Regions from separate parts of the Mesobacillus sp. AQ2 genome, predicted to be linked through region 2. Evidence: riboswitches for the same ligand, from Rfam matches in the RefSeq annotation. Region 2 holds a riboswitch; each other region holds the start of a gene.

Region 1 (8,120 bases), 1.3 Mb from region 2:
TGATCCTGATGATCACAGCCTATTTAAGCATTGGGCCGGCAATCGAAGGGACGTTTTCCGTTTCTCAAGGCACCATCTGGTTTGCAATTATCATTAGCGGCATAGGCATCCTGACCTACGGTTTATTCTTATTCAAGGTGCTGCCAAAATTCTTTCATTCTAAATGGGGCTATGTTATTTTTTTCGGTATCTCTATAGCGACAACCAGTTTAATCGTGGTATTCCTGCTCTGGTACAAAGCACAGGATTTCGAACCCACCTTTATTGCAACCCCAGCGCAAAACAACTGGATCATCGTCCTCTGTGCTGTGATTTTCATTGGTGCAGCTCTTTACACCAAAACCTGGTTCACTGTCCTGATTCCTTTATTTATATCCATTGGTTCAATTGCCACCCGATTCATCCCGGATGAAACAAACAATGATTCCCTGTACATCACGATTATTATCCTTACATTTTTACTTGCATCAGCTGTGTTAATCGCCATCTATTTTTACCAGAGAAAAAAAGAGCAAAAGAAAATTTAATATTTCAAAGGAGCTCAACTAAGTTAAGCTCCTTTCTGTATTTTAGTGGATCTCATGCTCAGGATAAATCAATTCATTGTCAACAAAAATCCTGCACTCAACGGTTATTGCACCGCCGAGGCTGACTTTAATATGCTGGTTGTTCCAAGAAAAATTGGATGCACCTATGCACAGCCGAACTGGTAAAAATCAAAGAAAATTTCCAAGTCGCCAAAAAAGTTGTGAACATCGCCAATAAAATTATTTTTTCGCCAAAAACATGGCAAGCAGGTCCAAATAGGAACGCTAATGCCTTTCAAACAAGGATGTAAACAGATTCTATACTGAAATAGAACGACATTTTTTAAAAATACAGTCTTGAGCACCCTTTTCATGGTCAAACTGCAGATAATGATGGCATTAACCAATTAGCAGGGTTTCACCAAGAAGGACTTCGTGAACAATTGTCGTATATAATAAGGCTAAAATCTATAGTCATTTTGAGAGGGTGAACGCATGGCGCTGAGCTTTAAAATCGCTGACGAAATGGAGCTGCACGAAATCTATGAATATGCTGGAGTCAACCGTAAAGAAGCAACAAATCACGATTCAGAAGATAATCAGCAAAAAATGATTGAAGCATATGAGCATTCTGCGAAATATAATGCTTATTTTGTTTGCTTGATGGATGCCGACACACTTATTGGCTGGGTTCAAATTGATAAAGCATTCGATTACTTAACGGGGGATGAAATCGGCTGGATCAATGATTTATATGTAAAAGCGCCCTACAGAGGCAAAGGCTATTCCAAATTATTGATGGAAGAAGCGTTTAAGGAGTTTCGTAAAAACGGATATAGCGATGTAAGGCTGAACGTCTATTCACACAATGAAAAAGCAATAAAGTTATATGAGAAAATGGGATTTAAGGATGTCAGCAAATTCATGAAGATTTCTTTATAATATCAAAAAAAACGCTGTTGAGGCTCAACAGCGTTTTTTTACTTTTACCCCACAATCAATCTTTCTTTCGGATAATGGCATTTAGGCTCTGCTTTTCCACGGTTAAACAAGAAAATGAAGGACAGGATCCCGATTCTTCCGATAAACATCATGGCAATGATGACGACCTTCCCTGCGTAACTCAGATCAGGTGTTATCCCCATTGACAAGCCAGTTGTTCCGAAAGCAGAACTGACCTCGAACATGATTTCCATCATCGAGAACTTCTCTGTTGCATTCAAAATGACCACCGCAGCAAAACAGAGGATGATCGCCAAAAAGCTTACGACCACTGATTTCCGGATATCTTCTTCATGCAATTCACGGCCAAATACCTTGATCGAGTTATGCCCTTTTGCAAAGTTGATAATGACCAATAATATTACAGCGAAAGTCGTCGTCCGTATTCCCCCGCCCACCGAGCTTGGCGAAGCCCCGATGAACATTAAGAAGCAAAGAAGCAGCAATGTCGGGTCAGAAAAATCACTGACATTCATCGTAGCAAGGCCGCCATTCCTGGTGGATGACGATTGAAACCAGGCAAAGAAGAAGGATTCATGCCAATTATAATCTTTAAAAAAGTGATTATACTCAAACAGCAAGATGGCGAATGCACCGAAGAACATCAGTGCAAAAAAGGTCAAGGAAGTCACCTTGGTATACAAAGAAAAATGGGTTCGATTGTGTTTTTTGCGATTCAGGAAAAATTCCTTCAATTCGACCAAGACAGGGAATCCAATCGCACCCAGGGTCAGCAGAATAATGTTCACAGTCTGCACAAAGTAATCATTCGCAAACGGAATCATCGAGCTTCCCGTAATATCAAATCCCGCATTGGTCGTTGCACTGACAGCCGCAAACGCTCCCTGAAGATACGCTTCCTCCCATGTCGGAAAATACCCTAGAAAATAAGTCCCTAAAATCAACGCTCCCAGTGCTTCAATCAACAGGATGATAATCAAAATCTGCCTCATCAGTTTGACCAGGCCCGACATTTGGGATTGGTTCTGGTCCGTCATGATTAACTGCCGGTCTTTAAGGCCGATTTTTTTTCGCAGCACCAGCCAAAAAAATGTACCGAGCGTCATGATTCCGATTCCACCAAACTGGAGGATGAACATTAGGATAAAAATGCCGGTTGTGCTGAAGGTATCCGGCGTAGACACGACAGCAAGACCGGTTACACTCACCGCACTCACTGCTGTAAACAAGACATCAATGAATGTCCAGCTCACCCCCGGCTTCAACGCGATTGGCAAGCTAAGTAACGCAGCCGAGATCAAAACAGCGAAAACATAAAACAAAACAATGATCTGAGCCGGCTTTAAGCGATTCCTTCTCAAAATATTGACCAAAGATACCCCTTCTTTACTTTTCAACTTATACGGGATAGAATCCCCATCCCTTAAAAAACCACAAAAAAACCATCCCAAATAAAGAATGGCCATAAGACCCTTCTCCCAACCGCGCTTACGGAGTTAGCTGTCGGATTAGGGATTGAGAGCATCCCCTTTTAGCTGCACACGCTAAAATTCACCCCAAGATAAAATCAATTTATCCAAAAATGGTTCCCCCGCTCATAGGATTCAGCAAAAAGGTTTGTTATTAAAATGAATACATATAAATTACTCCTATATCATTTTGGTGTCAATGCCCATTTTACAGTTTAGCCCAGATTGGAGGCGATAGGACAGTTCTTCCGTCTAACTTAGGCAAGATACGAGCACATATTGATACTACTTTAGTAAATACTAATGCTGATAAAACGATAACTGAGGAGGAATCCATAATATGCAACAGAATCAACAAAAAGCAAAAAGCGGCAATGCTGCAACTGCCGGATTTGCAGGCACAGATGCACAGCAAGTAAAACAGCAAATCCAAAAAGATGTACAGGCAGGCCAGGGAGCGATGACCTCCCGGGAAGCAGGAGCCATGCGGGATTAAAAAACCACTTTAGAGTGGTTTTTTCTATGTTCATAATCGTTTTGTCCATTTTTGTACTTCTCATTGCTCCACTTTTTCTAGCTTCTTTCTTAATACCCTTAGCCCTGATTAATCCCAGGACTATTTTTGACAGCTATTACTCTTAGCACCCCAAACCTGTCTAAATCCAGAGCTTTTTTTGACAGCTTTTACCCTTCCACCTTCAAACCTGTCTAAATCACGCGCTTTTTTTGACAGCTTTTCCGCCTTCAGCATCAAACCTGTCTAAATCCAGAGCTTTTTTTGACAGCTTTTCCTCTTAGCACCCCAAACCTGTCTAAATCACGCGCTTTTTTTGACAGCTTTTCCTCTTAGCACCCCAAACCTGTCTAAATCACGCGCTTTTCTTGACAGCTTTTCCCCTTTCACCATCAAACCTGTCTAAATCACGAGCTTTTCTTGACAGCTTTTCCGCCTTCAGCATCAAACCTGTCTAAATCACGGGCGTTTTTTGACAGCTTTTCCCCTTAGCACCCCAAACCTGTCTAAATCACGCGCTTTTTTTGACAGCTTTTCCTCCTCCACCCTCAAACCTGTCTAAATCACGGGCTTATTTTGACAGCTTTTCCGCCTTCAGCATCAAACCTGTCTAAATCACGGGAGTTTTTTGACAGCTTTTCCCCTTCCACCCTCAAACCTGTCTAAATCACGCGCTTTTCTTGACAGCTTTTCCCCTTCCACCCTCAAACCTGTCTAAATCACGGGCTTATTCTGACAACATTTCCTCAAAACACCGCAAACTTGTCTGAATCCTTAATCGGGAGATCAAGTCACGTAAAATATTAAGGGACACGAGAACGTCTCGTGTCCCATCCAAACCTACATATTCTTGCTCTGCTGAAGAAGTTGGGACTTTCCTGTGCGTTCCCATTCTTCTACTGTCTCATATGCTTTTTCTGGTGTGTATCCTTTTCCGACAAGCACACCCATTAGAATGAATTCCTGCAGGATGTGTGTAGCGTTGATTCCTCTTTTCACGTCCTCCAGTCCTTCTTGCACTAAAAACTCGGTGTGTTTTACCCATTCGTCCGGGGTCTTTCCAAAAACCTCTGGAACTCCATTGCTCGCTACTGGTCTTTCCATTGCATCTGCATGGGTCACATGCACTGTACCAAATGGATGGTTTGGCGGAGCATAAATGGAGTATAACTTGAGTGGAGTATTGCCTGTGTTGGTCACGTTATGCCATGTTCCTGCGGGAATCATGATGGCGGAATCATCGGCGACATTGGTTTGGAAGGTCAGGTTATCTCTGCTTTTGCCCATTTGGACAACTCCCTGGCCTTTCTCAATCCGCAAAAATTGATCGACCTTCGGATGGATTTCCAAACCGATATCGTCGCCAACCTCGATGCTCATCAAGGTGACCTGCAGATGTTTCCCTGTCCACAAGGCTGTCCGATAATTCTGGTTTTGAATCGATGCTTCATTGATATTCACCACATACGGGTTTGGACCATAATCCTTTAAAACAAGTTCCCTGTAAGGATAGTGGAAAGAATGATAACCATTCGCCTGGTCCCAGTTTACGCATTGTCTTCCATTATTGTAGTACATCGGCCCATTGACATAATAAGGGTAAGGATTTGAATATCCATAGTACATTTTTGCTCAATCCCTTCACAATTTCTCAGAATATCCTATGCACTTGTGACAGGAATGTACTTAGCAGAAAAAAGGACTGCCTAAAAACTGCATGTATTTCTGGCCCTCGAAAAAAGCCCCGACAAAAAGTCAGGGCTCCTCGTTATTTCCTATGCATCTTGAACTCTAAAAACAACTCATTGTAAAAAGCAAGGTTTGCCTGGCCGAGATTTTCATAGACCTCAAGCTTCTCTGTCAGCTCTGCCGATGGATAGAATCTTTCATCCGTCACCATCTCTTCTGGCATAAACTCAAGTGCTGCTTTGTTCGGCGTCGAGTAGCTCACCCACTCAGTATTGAGCGCAGATACTTCCGCATCCAGGATGAAGTTGATGAACTGGTGCGCTCCGTCAACGTTCTTGGCTGTCTTCGGGATGACCATATTATCGAACCAGAGATTGGAACCTTCTTCCGGAACGACATAGTCCAGTTTTTCATTTTCGGACATGATGTCGGCGGCGTCACCAGACCAGACGAGACCGATCGGTGCTTCTTCGTTCGCTAACAAGATCTTTATTTCATCACCGACGATGGCTTTGATGTTCGGCGTCAGTGTGTCGAGCTTCTCTTTCGCCTCACGGAGATGGGTTTTGTTTGTATCGTTCAAGGAATAGCCGAGGCTGTTCAAGCCCATACCCATTACTTCGCGGGCTCCGTCGACTAACAGGATTTCATTTTTTAGCTCAGGGTCCCAGAGGTCATTCCAGCTTTTAAATTCCTTTCCGTCCAGCAATTCGGGATTATACACAATCCCAACTGTTCCCCAAAAATAAGGAATCGAGTACTTATTGTCGGGATCGAAGGGTAGATCCATGAAGCGTTCGTCGATATTTTTCAAATTCGGCAGCTTCGAATGATCAATCGGAATCAGCAGGTCCTCTTCCCGCATTTTTTCAATCATATATTCGGAAGGGACAGCAATATCATACGATGTTCCGCCCTGCTTGACCTTCGTCATCATCGCTTCGTTCGAATCGAATGTTTCATATACGACGCTGATGCCTGTTTCTTTTTCAAAGCGTTTGATGAGATCCGGGTCGATATAATCTCCCCAGTTGTAAATTGTCAACGTATTGTCACCTGAGTATCCCTGGGTGTCATTCAGCTTCGAAATCGCCACAAGCAGCAGTGCTGATACGATGGCAATCGCGATAAACACGCGGACTAATTGCTTCATTTCTTCACCCCCACTGCGTTCAGCTTCTGGCGCTGCGTGATGAAGTAGTAGACCACGACCAGCAGGATCGTGAACAGGAATAACAATGCTGATAACGCGTTAATATTCAGGGATACGCCGCGGCGTGCCAGCGAGTAAATTTCGACGGACAGTGTACTGAAGCCGTTGCCTGTCACGAAGAACGTCACGGCAAAATCGTCCAGTGAATAGGTCAGCGCCATGAAAAAGCCAGCCATGATGCCAGGCGAGATGAACGGCAGGATGACCTTAATCAATACTTCCCAGGTGCTTGCCCCCAAATCCCTCGCAGCGTCCACGAGCGATGAGCTCATTTCCGACAGCTTCGGCAGTACCATCAAGACAACAATCGGCACGCTAAAAGCAATATGGGACAGCAGCACGGAATAAAATCCGAGCTTATAACCGGAAATCGTGAACAGAATCAGGAACGAGGCCCCGATGATGACATCCGGACTGACGATCAGGACATTGTTCAATGACAGCAGCCCATTGCGGATGGATCGTTTTTTCACCTCATGGATCGCCAGTGCCCCTATCACGCCAATAATCGTCGCAAACAGCGCGGACAACAAGGCGACGACCAGTGTATTCAGCACAATGATCAGCAGTCGCATATCTGAGAACAATTCCTTGTACCAATCAAGGGTAAAGCTCTCGAAATGATACATCGTTCCGCCGCTATTGAATGAGTAATAAATCAGGAAAAAGATCGGTGCGTATAAGATAAAGAAAATAATCATCAAGAAAACGTTCGTTAGTTTAGATGTTTTTCGCTCCACCTTACACACCTCTCTTTCTTGTACCAGTAACAGCCATGATGGCAAACATGATGATGATTAAGAATACCGCAATCGTCGAACCCATTCCCCAGTCCTGCGTCACAAGAAAATGCTGCTCGATCGCCGTACCAAGCGTGATGACACGGTTTCCGGCAATCAGGCGCGTCAGCATGAAGAGGGACAGCGCCGGAATGAACGTGACCTGGATTCCTGATTTTACCCCTTCAATCGTCATCGGAAAAATAACCCTCGTGAATGTCGTCCACTTTGATGCACCCAGATCATTGGCCGCATCGATCAGCGTCGGATTCAATTCATTCAGCGAATTGAAAATCGGCAGGATCATGAACGGGATAAAAATATAGACCGATATGAAAATAAAACTGAAATCGGTGAACAGGATCTGCTGCGTGCCAATCCCGATTGCTTCCAACAATTGATTGCTGATGCCGTATGTCCCGAAAATCCCCAGGAAAGCGTACGCTTTTAACAAAAGATTGATCCATGAAGGAACAATGATCAGCAGCAGCCAGAGCTGTTTATGCTTTGTTTTTGTTAAAAGATAGGCAGTTGGATAAGCAACCAAAAATGAGAAAAAGGTAATTAAGAATGCGTACCAGAAGGAGCTCAGGGTCATCGTCAAATAGACCGGCGTGAAGAACTTCTGGTAGTTTACAAACGAAAAATCACCGTTGATGTCCAGGAATGAATAGTAGACTACAAGCACTATAGGCGCGATAACGAAAAACACTATCCAGAGTGTATAAGGCAGCGTGTACCATGAACGTGTCAGTCTCGTGTTCATTTCACTTCTCCATCCTCATATGCTTCGAGACGCGCATCGAACTCCTCTTCCGTTTCGCCAAGGCGCATGACGTGGATCGCCTCCGGGTCGAAATAGAGTCCAATCTGGTCACCCACTGCCGCTTTTTTAGTAGAATGGACGAGCCATTCATTGCCCTCGTTGTCGTAGCAGCTAAGCTCATAGTGCACGCCGCGGAACAG
Region 2 (8,120 bases):
CACCAACACACTTCGATCCATTCTCAAAGGTTTTCCTAGGATGGGCAAATCCAATCGAAGTCAAGCCAGGTGAAGTAAGAGAAATAACATTGCCTGCAGCAAACAAAGCTAAGGCAGACAACGGAATCGTGAAAATGGAAGTTCCGGGTTCAAATGGCACTGAATACTTCCTGTTTGAAAACATGCAACAGGATGGTTTTAACAAAGGTATGATCCGTCAGGGTGAAAACGCCCATGGTCTAGTTGCATGGCATGTGGATGAAAATGTCATTAACTTATACCAGACAGCTGGGTTCCGTCCGAATAATGTTGAAAACTGGATGAACAAGCGCTTCCAGTACAACCAGTCACAGACGGCAAGCAATGGCGATGTGGTAACGCACTATGGATTATCCGTCCTTCAGGCAGATGGTTTGTATAACCTTGAGAAGAACATGAATCGCGGCGATGCTGGTGACTTCTTCAAGACTGGCAGCAAGATCACTCCTGTTTCTGGAAATGTACACTCTGGTTCTTACTACTTCTGGAAAGGCTTAAGTGATACACCTGCTGATTCTGGAATCCACGTGACGAACATCAAGGAAAACAAAGATGGATCAATCACGGCTAAATTTTTCTATAACTTTAATTCAAGCGTGAAATAAGGCTGAAAAAACCTGAGCAAGGAGTGATCCCTGCTCAGGTTTTTTTAATGACCGGTACAAAAATATTCAGATGTCCTGGAAGAACTTTTGCACTGAATGGAAGCGGCTCGCCTTCTTCTCCGTCGATGTTGACCACATGAGGTTTGTTGGAGGATACATTCAGATAGGAGGTGCGTATATATTCGACCTCCTTGCTTTCTTCCAATTCTCCTCTCAAAAGTGAAGGGATTAGGGTTGCAATTTTTGGGATGGATAACTTTTTTATGATAAAAGTGTGGAATTTACCATCATTCACGTCTGCCTCAGGGGCAAGTGCCTCAAATCCGCCAACAGAATTTGTGAGGGCAGTAAGCAAAAGGAAAGTCTCGCCTTCCCATTTCCCTCCTTCGTGTTCAACACTAATTTTAATAGCTTCGCCATTCAGGAAGGATTTTGTACCTTCCATAAAATAAGCCAGTGGGCCAAGTTTGGTTTTTTGCTCGGCGCTTACGTTGTAAGATGCTTCTGCGATCGCCCCAACTGCAAGAACATTGGCAAAATAAGACTCATTGACCTTTCCGACATCAACAGGACGAAGATATTGCTCTTCTAAAATAGAGATGGCCTCATAAGGTTCCAGCGGAATATTGAGTGCCCTGGCAAAATCATTGACTGTCCCAAGCGGTATTATGCCGAGAGCGGGCCGGTGTGCCTGTTCGGCCAGTCCATTGATGGCCTCATTGATGGTTCCGTCACCGCCCATAGCGATGACCGCATCATATAAAGCAACGCATGCTTCGGTGGCAAATGCAGCGGCATCTCCCTCTTTTTCCGTTCTTCTGATCTCTATGTCCTCATAATTGTTTCGCAATGTTTCTTCAATTTTTTCTGCATAATCATTCGCTTTTTCTTTACCTGAAGAAGGATTCACTATAACCATCGCTTTCATCCGCAACAACCTCCAAACTGTTTTGACTTATTATTTACCTTTAATTCCCCGGCTATAAACCGCGTACAGGTGTGGAGAAAGGTGTTAATGAGTTAACAGAAGTGTAAAACAAAGAAAAACAGCGATTCAGTGAGAAAGTCCTTGATTTCATGTCATTATTGGGAAGAAATGAATAAAATAAGTCATTTTTGCGTTCCTTTTCATGTTTACAACCGAAATCCGGAGGAGTATGATTACAACAGTTTCAGATTTCTGGAACAAAAAACTGAATGAGTTTCATATTTCTAAATCGCTGAATCCGGCAGGAGCGGGGGAACCAATATTGTGGATGCGTCCACTTGGGGTGAAGCCTTTTCAAAAGGCAGGGCTATTCTGAGTCCTAATCCGACAGCTAACTTCGCAAGCGTTACAGAAGAGGAAGATGAAGCTTGTGTGACGACTATTCAAAAGTCCACAAGGCTGAAATCTTTTAGCCTCCGGGGGCTTTTTTGTTTTGCGTGATTTTAGATATGCCGGCTATATCTTGAACCAGTTAAACATAACTCCCTGCCAGGAAATATTAGACGCGTAATTCCTCATACTAAGGAAAGAAGGAAAACACCATGCGTAGGAGATTGTTTATTGAGCTGGACCCTCCAAAGATACTCGTCTTAGGTTTTGGGACGATTATCCTGCTGGGGGCATTGCTGCTGTCACTGCCCTCTGCTACAACTGATGGTAAGGGGCTTCCGCTGCTTGATGCATTTTTCACTGCAACATCGGCTACATGTGTGACAGGGCTGGTTGTCGTGGATACCGGTGACACCTTTACTGCCTTTGGAGAAGTGGTCATCCTGTCGATGATCCAGGTCGGCGGTTTAGGATTTATGAGCTTTGCTACATTGCTCGCATTCATCTTGGGGAAAAGAATCTCATTAAAAGAAAGATTGATCATCCAGGAGTCTTTCAACAACGAGAACGTTGAAGGAGTCGTAAGGCTTGTAAAAAGAATCCTGATTTTCACAGCAACTGCCGAGATTGTCGGCGGAATCCTGTTATCATTCAGGTTTTCGCAGGATATGGCTGCGGGAAAAGCTATTTATTTCGGCTTCTTCCACGCAGTGTCAAACTTTAATAATGCCGGATTTGACTTGATGGGAGGTTTCAGGGGCCTTACTGCCTATGCTGAAGACCCGATCGTCAATCTTACGGTGACGTCACTGATCAGCCTGGGAGGCATCGGGTTCATTGTAATGAATGAACTATTCGAGTATCGAAGCACTCGCCGCTTGTCCCTGCATTCGAAAATGGCACTATCTGTTTCAAGTATTCTGGTAGTTGGCGGGGCTCTCCTGATTTTTATCCTGGAGTATAATAACCCTGCTACCCTGAAGCCTTTATCAGCGGCTGGTAAAATTTTCGGGGCATTTTATCAGGCTGTCACTCCAAGGACTGCGGGTTCAAATACCTTAAGCATTCCTGATTTAAAACAATCAACCTTGTTTTTGATCATCTTCCTGATGTTTATTGGCGCTTCTCCCGGATCAACAGGAGGGGGGATCAAGACTACCACATTTGCCGTCTTGATCGGTGCTGTCAAATCGCAAATCCGCGGCAGGGAAGATGTGACCTTCTTTGGAAGGAGGATGGATTTCTCCATCGTTTCCAAGTCTTTGACGGTTACACTTATTGCTATTTTCTTAGTGATATCCATGACGATGGTGTTAACTATCACAGAACCGGGAAAAGATTTTCTTATGATTTTTTTTGAAGTGGTGTCAGCCTTTTCGACTGTAGGACTTTCAATGGGCTTGACCCCTGAGCTGTCCTCATTCGGGAAAATTTTAATACTTATTACGATGTTTGCGGGCCGGGTTGGTCCATTGACACTTGCTTATGCAGTGGCAAAAAAAAGAAAAGAGGATCACTATCGATATCCAGCTGGAAAAGTGATGATTGGGTAGGAGGAGTATATTATGGCAAAGCAATACGCAGTAATCGGGATGGGGCGTTTTGGGTCCAGTGTAGCGACAACACTGTATTATGAAGGAAATGAAGTGCTGGCGATTGATAAGAGCGAGCAGCATATTGAGGAATATAAAGAGTTTGTTACACATGCGGTAATCGGAGACTCAACTGATGAGCAAACCTTGAAGGCTGTGGGGATCAGGAACTTCGAGACGGTCATCGTGGCAATTGGCGATGATATCCAGGCAAGTATCCTTACCGTTCTGATTTTAAAAGAAATGGGCGTTTCCAATGTCGTGGCCAAAGCGCTCAACAAACACCATGCACAAGTATTATTCAAGGTTGGCGCTGACAAAGTCATCTTCCCTGAACGGGACATGGGGGAACGTGTTGCCCATCAACTGATGGCGTCCCCGAATGTATTGAATTTCATCGAGCTTTCAGATGATTACAGTATTGAGGAAATCAAGCTGCCAATGAGCATGGCAGGCAAAAACCTGATTGAAATCAATCTCCGTGCAAAATACAATATTACCGTAATCGGCGTCAAAACAGCAAATAAGGTCGATATTTCTCCAGATCCTGAAAAGACACTTCGAGCAGAAGATATTCTGATCGTCCTGGGAGAAAATGGCGACTTGCATAAATTCGCGAAAATTAAATAATGACAGTATGAGGCAGGCTGGGAAGAAGACAGCCTGCTTTTTTATTCGTTCACTATTTTGAAAATTTACAAAAAATAGACTTTCTGTTCTGGCATTAATAAAAATAGACGGTGGCCGATGAAATAAATATAAATTTACTTGAAAAGGGAGCAGGACATCAAGATGAAACGAATTATGTATATATTTTTTATCGCAGTTTTACTCGCAGGGGGACTTGCTGGCTGCGCCAACACAGAGTTGAAGGCGAAGGAAAGGGTTAAAATTGGCATCATGTTGTCTGACGTCGGACTTGGCGATCAATCTTTTAGTGATGCAGCGTTTGCCGGACTGACAAAAGCAAGGGATGAATTGGATATTCTTTTTGATTATCGTGAGCTGCAGGAAGCAGGCAGCTATGAAAAGGGGTTTACTGAGCTGGTGGAAGACGGAAATGATCTTGTCATCGGGCTTGGTTTCATGGTTCTTGAGGATTTGGAAAAAGTCGCAAAGAAATATCCGGAACAACAGTTTATACTGGTGGATTCGGTATCAGAAATGGAGAATATCACATCGATTACTTTTAAAGAAGAACAGGGCAGCTTCCTGGCCGGTGCGGTTGCCGGGATGACCACCAAATCAAAGGTCGTCGGATTTGTGGGCGGTGCGGATGTGCCGCTGATCCGCAAATTCAAATCGGGATTTGAGCAGGGTGTGAAAGCAGTCAAGCCGGATGCTGAGATAAAGGTCGCTTACTCTGAGGATTTTGGCAATGCTGACCTTGGAGGAAAGATTGCTGCAGGAATGATCGATGAAGGTGCTGATGTTCTTTATGCTGCCGCTGGTTTTACCGGAGTAGGTGTATTGAAGGAAGCGCAAGCCAGGAAAAAGTTTGCGATTGGTGTAGATAGCGACCAATACTTTTTTGCCGAAAAGGCCATTATTACTTCCATGCTGAAGAATGTGGATATCGCACTATATGAAGCAGTTAAGGAGTTCCAATCCGAGAAGAAGCTTAAATCAAGGCAAATCGAACTGGGCATTAATGAAAAAGGTGTCGGGCTTGCACCAATCCGGGTCATCAAGCTGAGTCCAGAGCAGGAAAAAACCTTGAAAGACTTGGAAGAGAAATTATCAACAAATGAAGTTTCAATTCAGCTAGATTAACAGCTGCAACTGGGGGAACAGACATGACAATAAAAAAGAAATTACTATTGAATTTATTGCTCGCCATTGGCTTATCGATTGTGATGATTTCTTTTATCATTTACAGAATGCTGATGGTCCAGGCATCTAATCAAGATTATGTACAGGTACTGCTGACCGTTCAGAACCTGGAGGCTGAAACATCGGCAACCAAACAATCGCTAAGCAATTTTTCCTTCAGTCCGACCGAAGGGAACAGGCAGGATGCATTAGCGAAAATGGAGAAGACCTCTAAAATTTTTGCTCAGGCAGAAGGATTGATTCAGCAGGAAAACAGCAAGAAAGTGTTGGACAAAGCTTTTGAAAAGTTTAATGCACTCAAATCCGAAGCTGAGAAGGCACTTGATGATAAAATCAGTGCCGAAGTGAAGCGGCAATCGCTGCGCAGTGAGGGCGTCCTAAATGATCTGTACCTCTTGAATATCCAGGTAAATGATTATTACGATTATCTTCAGGAGGATTTGAAGAACCAGATTCAATTCATAATCCTCTCGGCAATCATCGGCAGCATCCTGCTTGTTGTTGTTGCCGGGGGAATCGGGATCAGGCTGACGAGTTCGATTACAAGGCCATTGAAGCAGATTGCCATCAATGCCCAGGAAATCGCCAAAGGAAACCTGATGATTGAAAAAGTCCCATACAAGCATAAGGATGAGCTGGGGACTTTGAATGAGTCCTTCGACATGATGGCATCTCAATTGACTTCCTTGCTGCAAAAGGTGAATAGGACAAGCAAAGAAGTGGAAGAGTTTGCAGCGGAAATTGAACAGGAAAATGTATCGCTGACAGAGATTTCTAATCAGGTAGCTGTATCAACGGATGAGCTTTCAGCAGGTGCCCAAACTGTTTCGGAAGATCTGCAGCAATCCGTCGAACTGATTGACGACATGGATAAGGAAATCATGCTGAATCTGGACTACAGCCAGGAGTCATCCTCATATAGCCAGGAAGCAGTGGAAGCAATCGGAGAAGGCAGAAAAGCAATAGAAGGGCAAAAAGTGTTAATTACAGAAAACAAAGCGGCATCCTATTCCATCCAGACAGCAACGGGCAAGTTTGTTGGTTATGCCGCTAAAATTGAAGACATGGCCAAATCTGTTTCGGCAATCGCAGCCCAGACCAATCTGCTTGCGTTGAATGCAGCGATCGAAGCTGCAAGGGCTGGAGAGGCTGGCAAAGGATTTGCGGTCGTTGCGTCCGAGGTCAGGAAGCTGGCTGAAGAGTCAAACCTCGCAACAACGCAAATTTTCGATATGGTCAATCTGTTGAAGACTGGACTAGATGAAATCGGAGAAGCTGTGAACAAAGGCGGCGCCATCGCTGATGAGCAAATGGATTCGATGAACCTGACAATGTCAGCTTTTGAAAATATCGAAGCCAGAGTCAGCGGCATCTCTGAAAAAATCACCCAGCTTGTAAGCGGAATGGAAGCCTCCAAGGAACTGGGAGCCAAGGTCCTGCACAATGTTGAATCCATCAGTGCCGTCGTCGAAGAAACAGCAGCTGGAAGTGAAGAAATTTCAGCCTCCACAACGGAACAATTATCGGCATTCGGCAACCTTTCGAAAAAGGTAACAGACTTAAGGAAACTGACCAATGAGTTGAATGAATCTGTTTCTATCTTTAAGTTTAATAAATGATTATAAGAGTATCATGGCCTGGAGCTGTGGTACTTTTTTTATGGAGCAAAATGGACACTTGGTCGAATTATTTGAAAAAGTGGTCGAAATAATCCAAAATGTGGTCGATATATCCGGAAATTTGGTCGAAATAATCTAAAAAGTGTTCGAAAAAATGAAAAAATCGCCAAAATAATGAGTTGCGCAGTAAATCAGTGCATATAAAATGGCGGAAATTATGATAAATGATTCCCGACGGTGATATGATCCCTTTAATTTACATGCAGTTTCCAATATATGAGTCTATAATAAAATAAAAGAAATAAGAATTATAGAAAGAGACTGCATAGGGCTAAAAACAGAAGAGAAGGTGAAGTGTTGAAACAAAAAGATTTATTCCTGGCATTTTTCCGCGTGGGAATCCTTGGCTATGGCGGCGGGCCGTCATCGATTCCGCTCGTACATAAGGAAGTGGTAGATAAGTATAAATGGATGGACTCTGATGAGTTCGGTGATATTCTGGCTTTGGGAAATGCGCTCCCCGGTCCGATCGCGACGAAAATGGCAGGGTATATCGGCTATCGTGTGGGCGGGATCCTGGGCATGGTCAATGCCCTGGCCGCAACGATGATTCCGACGATTATCCTGATGATTATCCTGCTTACGACTCTGAACTCATACAAGGATCAGCCGTGGGTAAAAGGAATGGCAGATGCTGTTGTACCGGTTGTTGCCGTCATGCTCGCTGTCCTGACATGGGACTTCATTAAGAAATCGGGTAAATCGAAGCTTGGCTGGGCCAGGACAGCTATTGCGCTGATTGCCAGCCTGGTGCTCCTCCAGATCTTGAATATACATCCGGCAATCTTGATTTTCATTTTGCTGCTTGGCGCTTTAATAAAAAAAGACTCTTCTCCAATTGAAAAGAAACAAATGGGAGGGGAGCAGAAATGATTTATTTCCAAATATTTTTGGCCTTTTTCATTCCTGGTATTTTAGGCTATGGCGGAGGGCCGGCCTCGATCCCGTTGATTGAAAATGAAGTCGTCGACCGATATGACTGGATGACGGTCAATGAATTCAGTGAAGTCCTGGCGATGGGCAATGCACTCCCGGGGCCGATTGCGACGAAGAT
Region 3 (8,120 bases), 1.8 Mb from region 2:
GGAACTTCGCAAGAGATGTACAACTTGCGATAGACACAGCAATCAATGGGAAAACATACAGCCAATACTGTATCGTGGCTAAATCAATCGGAACAAAAGCTTTAGGCTATATGCTTGGTGATAAGAGGTTAAATGGTGCAAAACTAATCTGGCTGACTCCATTACTGCAAAATGATGCTGTATTTAATGCAATGGTTAATAGTGATCAAAAAGGACTATGTATTATTGGAGATCATGATCATTATTGTTTTATTGAAGAGCGGTTTGAAAAATTGAGAAAGAATCAAAATCTTACATTAAAATTGATTGGTGGGGGAAACCACAGTTTAGAGCTTGAAAATGATCCGATTAATTCTATTGAAATATTAAAAACCGTTATTTCTAATATTAATGAGTTCTCTGACAATCAAATCGGACGAAACAGGTTTTAAATCTAACTCCCGCGACCAAATTGAGAGCTGGCCGATATGATGAATTTCATGTGTAATGATATGCCGGATGATTTTGCCATATGTAAATGAAAAAGCTTTACCTCTATTATTTTTTATAGTAATGACTTTATTCTCGTAATCATCTGGTAAGTGATAAATGAAATCTTCTGCAATCTTTTTTGTGAAATCTGAGTACTTAATTACTTCATCCAAACTGGAGATAGAATCTTTTTCTGGATAATGCTGAGGTTCCGGAAGCATATAATTTATCCATAATAATTCACAATCAATCACATGTACTAGGTTTTTCAGAATGCTTCCCATCCCGCCAATTCGTTCAGTTATTAACTCCCCTTGCGGTATAGATTTACACAAGTTAAACCACTCATCTCTAACTTGCCAATTATATAAAAATAAATCTAACAAAACGGACCCTCCAGAATATATTTATAAATTATTTTACCAATAAAATCCTTCAAGTTGGTATAATATGTTAAGAACTTCTGAACAAAATGAAAGTGAGTTGCCTATGTCAACTAAAAGTATGTTTTTTCGAATGCTAATCAGTGAATTTTACTTCCTGGTAATCTGTATTGTTCTATTTATAGCAAACTTGGCATTTTGGTTAGATGAAAGGGGAATTGCTGAAAACATATTCAACATCCAATTAACTCCTTCATTGATTCCTCTGTACATAATGGTGATGATCTTCTTTCTGGCTTTTATAATTTTTGCACTGCATCTGTATAAGAAAATAAAAACCTTACGTGAGTCGCACTACAAACATTCACGAGGATTGGTTCTTCTAATGGCAGTGGGAAATTTACTGGCCATCAGCGGCTTATCAGTTTTTGTGTTTACGCAAGATGCGAACGTTATGAAAACAGTGATTCCAAGTTTATTCAGTCTCTTTTTTGCAATCATGTTTATCATTTACATGATTTTATTTTTCGCACTTTTTGTGAGAAGCGTAAAATTAACAACTAAAAAGTTGAGACATTAAGTAATGGGTAACTCATAAATCCTAGATGGGTGGTTGTTTGAATATGAAGAATTGGCAATATACGCTGTATTTATTCATTCTTGGTGTTATTTCCTTCATCACAAAGGAAATCGTAACCTTTGCTATGTTAGGAATAATTTTGGTTTCCCTCAATAATATTCATTTCACCCTGTTAGAAATAAGAGATAATCAAAAGAAAGCTGACTAAAAAGCAGTATTCATTTTAGTTTCGATAAGAGGATGATTTAAATGAATAAAAAGTTAAGAAAGTCTTCAAAAGATAAGTCGATAAGTGGCGTCTGTGGGGGCATTGCTGAGTATTTTGGAGTTTCTTCTTTTTCAGTAAGACTAATTTTCATTTTATTGCCTGGCGCTAATGTACTGCTTTATTTAATTCTGGCTAATACGATGGCTGATAGTCCGCCTTCATTATATTAATCAAGGTGTGTGATGGAGGCATCTTTTATAGAATTAAAGGTGAGTACTTCTATGAATTTTCTGGGTGGAGGTCGTATATGAATGGCTAAAATTCAACCAATGGAAACAAACAGGCTTATCCTGAGGGAACTTAGTGAAGAGGATTATGAAGATATTCATGAATTTAAGTCAGATAAAAAAGTGGTTAAATATTTAACTTGGAGTCCTAATAGCAGAGAACAAACATTACATAGCCTTAAAAAGCAGATTGCTTTTCAAAACGAAGAAAACCGACAAATCTATGTTTTAGCGGTTGTAATAAAAAATACTAAAAAAGTCATCGGTAATGCTTTGTTTATGGTAAGAGATCAAGACTTTATAACAGCGGAAATCGGATATTTTATTAACTCAAACTACTGGAAACAAGGATACGGAATTGAAATTGTTAACGGATTATTATATTTAGGGTTTAATACTATGGATATCCATAGGATATATGCAGTATGTGATGCAGAAAATGCTGGTTCAGTCAATCTTTTAAGGAGAATAGGTTTCCGGCAGGAAGGTCATTTTATTAAAAACTTGAAGGTAAAAGGACAATGGAGAGATCATTTTCTATTTGCTATGTTAAAAGAGGAGTTTAAATAAGTTTCCTCGTTGGGATTTTTTTTAGGTTAAGGTAAGCCTCCAGTGTCTCACAAGACTCCGTAAGGTAGACTTTGTTCAAAGCAGTAAACGTAAACTATGACCAAGAAATGTTTGACAAAGGAAAAAGAAAGGCGTAGCTTATTATATTATTCCCATATAGACCTTTTTGCCGAATCTTTGAGCGGGGGAACCAATTTCTGATAAACATTGTTTATCTTGGGGTGAATCTTAGCATATTAAAGCTAGGAAGGGATACTCTCAGTCCCTAATCCGACAGCTAACTCCGCAGGTGCTATAGAGAGAAGGGTTGATGAACGCCATTGGCCATTCTTTAGTATAGAATGGTCTTTTTTATTTTTAAATAGAAGGGATGTGTAGGAGCAGTGAAAAAGCAATATGCTGTTTTGGGCTTGGGCCGTTTTGGAGGAAGCCTTGTAAAAGAGTTCTATGAATTAGGTGCAGAGGTTTTAGCAATTGACATTGATCAGGATAAAGTCGATCAGTATTCTCAATATGTTACCCATGCCGTACAATTCAACGGTATTGATGAAGAAGGGCTTAAACAAGTCGGGATAAAAAATATTGATCATGTTTTTGTTTCTTTTGGAGGGAATATTGAATCAAGTGTTTTGACATGCCTGATTTTAAAGGAAATGGGTGTACCCAAGGTCTGGGCCAAAGCACATAATGATAATCATGCAAAAGTTCTTGAAAAAGTCGGTGCAGACCGGGTGATCCATCCGGAGCGTGATATGGCTAAAAGGATTGCGAACCATATATTCTCTGATAAGATCATTGATTACATTGAGTTGTCGGAAAAGTATAGTATGGTTGAGATTGTTGCTACGAAAAAAATACATAATAAGTCATTAACGGACCTGGATATAAGGGCGAGATATGGATGCAATATTGTAGGCATTCTAAGAGGGCAAGAAATCATTGTTTCCCCTCCTGCAGAAGAGGTCATTTCTATGGGAGATGTACTGATTGTGATGGGCCGCAACTCTGATATTAACCGTTTCGAGAAAGAGGGGGTATAGGTGAAACACCGCGTCATTAACCTGAATCCTTCTCAGCTACTTGTTTTGGTCTTTGCTGTGTTTATCTTCATAGGCACGATTTTGTTGAAATTGCCTTTTGCAACGGAGGACTCAATTACCTGGCTGAATGCTTTGTTCACAGCTACATCAGCTATGACAGTTACAGGTCTGGCTGTCGTTGATACAGAATCAGCCTTTACTCTATTTGGTGAAATAGTGATTGTCTCCCTGATTCAATTGGGAGGACTGGGAATCATGTCTTTTGCAATCCTTATCTATATGGTGTTAGGGAAGAAAATTGGAATCAAACAGCGGATCGTCGTGCAGCAGGCATTAAATCAAACATCTATCGGCGGGGTTATCTTGTTAGTCAGGAATTTGTTCATCTTTTCCTTAACGATTGAAGCAATTGCCATGCTCCTGCTGGCTATCCGCTGGGTGCCCCAATTTGGTTGGGGTAAAGGGCTTTATTATAGTTTTTTTCATTCCATTTCAGCGTTTAACAATGCCGGTTTTGCATTATGGTCCGACAGTTTGATGGGATTCGTGGGGGATCCAATCATCAATATTGTGATTACATTGCTATTTATCATTGGGGGAATCGGATTTACGGTTTTAGCTGACATGTGGAGGAAAAAGCGCTTCCGTAAATTGAGCCTCCACTCCAAGATGATGATCATCGGTACATTCATTATTAACCTCGTGGCAATGTTCATTATTTTTATCCTGGAATACCATAACCCCAATACACTCGGAGGATTGAATTCACTAGGTGATAAATTGTGGGCTTCTTATTTCCAGGCAGTAACACCGCGAACTGCGGGATTTAACTCCCTGGATATATCGGCCTTACAGGAAGATACGATCTTCTTATTTTTAATCCTTATGTTCATAGGTGCAGGAAGTGCATCTACTGGGGGAGGCATAAAACTAACAACGTTTTTGGTCATATTATTTTCGGTCATTACGTTCCTTAAAGGAAAAGAAGAAACCGTGCTCGGAAAAAGGGCAATCAGCCTTACGATTGTTTTGCGTTCATTGGCGATCTCGACAATTGCACTTTTTTTAATTTGTTTGGGGATTTTTATTATGAATATTACGGAAGAAGCTCCATTCATTCAAGTTGTTTTTGAAGTTATATCGGCATTTGGTACTGTAGGATTATCAATGGGAATAACAGGGTCACTTACCGCAATTGGGAAAGCAGTGATTATATTTGTTATGTTTGCAGGGAAGCTAGGCCCATTGACAATGGCTTTTTCTCTTGCAAATGCAACTGAATCACGAATTAAGTATCCAAGGGAAGATGTACTCACAGGGTGAGGCATTTCCGCTATTACCTTTAATGAAAATAAATGAAAATCGCTTAACAATGACGTTAAGCGATTTTTTAATTTCTATTATCATCAGTGGTTTTTAGTCATAGCTACTGGTCTTCCAAGACTTAAGGATTGGTTGACCATAATCCAGCTGTTTTCACAAGAACTCTTGGATGCAGTTTCAATCCTGCAACAAGAAGGTCTGCTAAATCCTCTGGCTGCATGACATTTTCAGGGTTCCCGCTGATCAGATTGCTTTCGACAGCGAGGTCGGTTGCCACAGTACTTGGTGTCAAAGCCGTTACGCGCACATTATTTTTCCTGACTTCAAGCATCAGTGATTCTGTCAGTCCGAGGACTGCGAATTTAGAAGCAGAGTAAGCACTAGTGACTGGCGCTCCTTTTTGGCCAGCAGTGGAGGAGATATTCACAATGTCTCCGGATTTTCTTTCGATCATTTCTGGCAGAACCGCTCTTGTAACGTTATAAACTCCCATCAGGTTTACGCGGACAATCTTTTCCCATTCTTCAGGGGATAAATCCATAAAGCCGCCAAACTTTGCGATTCCTGCATTGTTGACTAGAATATCAATCGCACCCAGGTCTGATTTGATATGCTCCACGGCATGCTGTACCGCTTCAAGATCAGATACATCTGCTGAGGCAGCGGAAATATTAACATCATACTGCTCGAGTTCTTCAGTCAGTTTTTCAAGATTGGACATCGTTAAGCCAATCAATCCTAGATTAACTCCTTCTTTAGCCAAAGCAATCGCAACTGCTCGTCCAATCCCTCTGCCTGCCCCGGTTACAATAGCTGTTTTTCCTTTTAGTGAAATCATGCTATCATTCCTCCTCAAATTTTTCTCGAAACGCTGCTAATAAACAAGCAGTATTCATTATGATTCAATATTGCATACAAGCCAAACATTTTGTTTGGACCTGGCTCTATATCTCTATGATAAGGTCTGTTAAAGCCCTAAAAAAACGAGCAAAGGGATTAACTCTTTGCTCATGCTCTCCTCCTTATTTAAACCGTTTCTGTCCTTCAATGAATTCTTTCTTATCCTTTGTCCTTACGACGATTCTATATGGATCTTCCTTGACTTCTGGCCATATTTCATCAGACTTGATGAATTCTTCTGCCATTGTGTACAGGTCGGTGGCATGTTCGGCTGCGCCTTCGTCAGTGCTCTTAATAGTCATTGTGATGAAAATGGTCATTAAGCCATCTTCGCTTTTATGTCCGACGCCTGATACCTTATATTTTTTAAAGGTCATGAATTCATGGCTAATACCCGAGACCGCGTTACTCCAGCGTGAATATTGTTCCCGTTTGGCTACATTGTATTTTCTCATTTTGACCTCAATATATTCCTTTTCCTTTACAGCGAGGGCATCTTCAACAGCCTTTTTAATTTCATCGACTTTTTCCTGCTTCTCCGTGCTTGGGATTTCAAGTTCAACTCGATCAATACCGAACATAATATTATTATTAAAATTATATGGTTTTAGGGCAGCCTGAACGATTTCGAATACTTCCTCACTTTCTTTTTCGATTTCTGCTTGCTCTTGTTTCCACTTTCTAGATGGTTCATGGTACTGCCTTACTTTTATAAAGTAGTCTTCGATTCTTGTCCCTTTGAATTCTTCGGCCTGGACAATCGAAAGTCCGATTTTTTTCACTCCTGGTTCCATTACTTTGACCTGCTTTTCAGAGGTATCCAAATGCACCATGATGCCTTCGTTTTTGCCGCCAACATACTGGTTCACTAGCTTTACAGGATATCCTTCTTTTTTCAAAGCTTGTGTCAGCTGTTCTGTCAGGTCTTGCTGAGGATTATTATCAAACATGGCACTTAACGGCGGAATCTTCGAAATCATCTTCGCCATTGTCGGAGAAACAAATCCCGAACCGACAAAAAGCAGAAAACCAGCTGCGATTGCGGCTATAGTGACTCCAGCCTTTTTCCCAAAAGTCCATTGATTTTTTAGAGCTTGATTAAAACCTTCAAGTTCGCGTCCAACTCGATCAGCCCGGGCAGCTTCAAATTCTCCAGCAGCGAATCGGCCTGGTAAGTCTTTTGAGAATTTTTCAAGCGAAACAGGGGTCTGCAATACATTCTTATCAAAGCCCATATGACTTCTCCTCCATTTGAAAAAGTTGATCTTTTTTCATCAGTTCTGCTAGCTTTTTCCTGCCGCGTGCTAGCCTAGTCTTCACTGTATTGGTGTTTTCGTGTAGAATCAGGCTGATTTCCTTAACTGAAAAGTTTTCAAAATAAAACAGCAGCAGAGGGATCCGCTGTTCATCTTTCAAGGTAGTGATCAGCAGGAGCAGTTCCTGTTTTGTTTCCTTTTCAACGGCCATTTCCTGAGCTGACTCCGTTCTTAATCTGGTGATTGCCTCTGGATTCTCGTCGATATCTGTAAACTGATTTCTTTTTTGTTTTCGGTAAACATCAATCGAACGAGTATAAACAAGCCGGTAAAACCATGCTTTAAAATGACGGATCTCCACATCCCGCATTATGCTTAGATAACAATCCTCCAGGGCAATCTGGACAGCATCCTCAGCCAGCTCCCGCGAACCAAGGATAAGATAAGCCGTCCTATAGGCAGAGGAAAGAAGACTTTCCACAAGGTGGCTGAACGCTTCCCCATTTCCCGCCCGGATTTGATTTAGTAATTTCTGTTCCTCACTCAACTGGGCAACCTCCATATTTTATTTTCACTAGTAAGTCGTTTGAAGGTGGCATTCTGGTTTCACTTTTCGTAAAATTCTTTGACTTACTTGATTGTGTCATGATTAATCAGTATCTAATATGTATTAACTTTACCAAAAATTAACTTAGGCGGGTGGACAATTACAATAGTGAGGAGAATCCGTAGTTTTTGGGTAGATGGAAGAAACATGTGCCCGAAATAGAAACGATAAAGGGTTCACAGGGAGAAGATGCGGGGAACATGTGCCCGAAAAGGAGCTAAGAAGGGATTTACGGGAAGAAGATGGAGAAACATGTGCCCGAAAAAGAGCGGAGAGAGGATTTACGGGAAGAAGATGGAGCAACATATGCCCGAAAAAGAGCAGAAAGAGGATTCACGGGAAGAAGATGGAGCAACATATGCCTCTAAATGGTTTTCATCCATAACAAGTTATCGGGAATGATGTTTAAGGTAACCTTATATTTGTTATTTTTTGTTAAAATAATATGAAAAAGTAGGGGAGCATCAATGTGGAAGCAAATCGTGTTTTTTTGTG

Evidence for each region. A riboswitch is a leader RNA that binds a small molecule or an ion and turns the genes downstream of it on or off. The one in region 2 is predicted to bind cyclic di-AMP.
Region 1: linked by a shared signal. The riboswitch ahead of QNH36_RS02555 (TrkH family potassium uptake protein) and the one ahead of QNH36_RS20215 (TrkH family potassium uptake protein) in region 2 are both predicted to bind cyclic di-AMP.
Region 3: linked by a shared signal. The riboswitch ahead of QNH36_RS10900 (potassium channel family protein) and the one ahead of QNH36_RS20215 (TrkH family potassium uptake protein) in region 2 are both predicted to bind cyclic di-AMP.

Annotation. Positions count from the first base shown of each region.
Region 1 is NZ_CP126080.1:496,987-505,106, reverse strand. It holds gene QNH36_RS02565 (DUF1129 family protein) at 1-527, shown strand, start outside; gene QNH36_RS02560 (GNAT family N-acetyltransferase) at 1,023-1,469, shown strand; gene QNH36_RS02555 (TrkH family potassium uptake protein) at 1,514-2,863, opposite strand; cyclic di-AMP (ydaO/yuaA leader) riboswitch at 2,961-3,110, opposite strand; gene QNH36_RS02550 (hypothetical protein) at 3,300-3,455, shown strand; gene QNH36_RS02545 (cupin domain-containing protein) at 4,314-5,099, opposite strand; gene QNH36_RS02540 (ABC transporter substrate-binding protein) at 5,242-6,315, opposite strand; gene QNH36_RS02535 (ABC transporter permease) at 6,312-7,076, opposite strand; gene QNH36_RS02530 (ABC transporter permease) at 7,117-7,920, opposite strand; gene QNH36_RS02525 (ABC transporter ATP-binding protein) at 7,917-8,120, opposite strand, start outside.
Region 2 is NZ_CP126080.1:4,011,812-4,019,931, reverse strand. It holds gene QNH36_RS20225 (M6 family metalloprotease domain-containing protein) at 1-644, shown strand, start outside; gene QNH36_RS20220 (diacylglycerol/lipid kinase family protein) at 679-1,572, opposite strand; cyclic di-AMP (ydaO/yuaA leader) riboswitch at 1,853-1,994, shown strand; gene QNH36_RS20215 (TrkH family potassium uptake protein) at 2,175-3,515, shown strand; gene QNH36_RS20210 (potassium channel family protein) at 3,528-4,184, shown strand; gene QNH36_RS20205 (BMP family lipoprotein) at 4,347-5,327, shown strand; gene QNH36_RS20200 (methyl-accepting chemotaxis protein) at 5,351-7,006, shown strand; gene QNH36_RS20195 (chromate transporter) at 7,364-7,939, shown strand; gene QNH36_RS20190 (chromate transporter) at 7,936-8,120, shown strand, end outside.
Region 3 is NZ_CP126080.1:2,171,358-2,179,477, forward strand. It holds gene QNH36_RS10875 (alpha/beta hydrolase) at 1-431, shown strand, start outside; gene QNH36_RS10880 (DinB family protein) at 366-857, opposite strand; gene QNH36_RS10885 (hypothetical protein) at 1,478-1,642, shown strand; gene QNH36_RS10890 (PspC domain-containing protein) at 1,684-1,872, shown strand; gene QNH36_RS10895 (GNAT family N-acetyltransferase) at 1,954-2,499, shown strand; cyclic di-AMP (ydaO/yuaA leader) riboswitch at 2,657-2,806, shown strand; gene QNH36_RS10900 (potassium channel family protein) at 2,883-3,539, shown strand; gene QNH36_RS10905 (TrkH family potassium uptake protein) at 3,540-4,862, shown strand; gene QNH36_RS10910 (3-ketoacyl-ACP reductase) at 4,984-5,700, opposite strand; gene QNH36_RS10915 (DUF4030 domain-containing protein) at 5,885-6,997, opposite strand; gene QNH36_RS10920 (RNA polymerase sigma factor) at 6,987-7,565, opposite strand.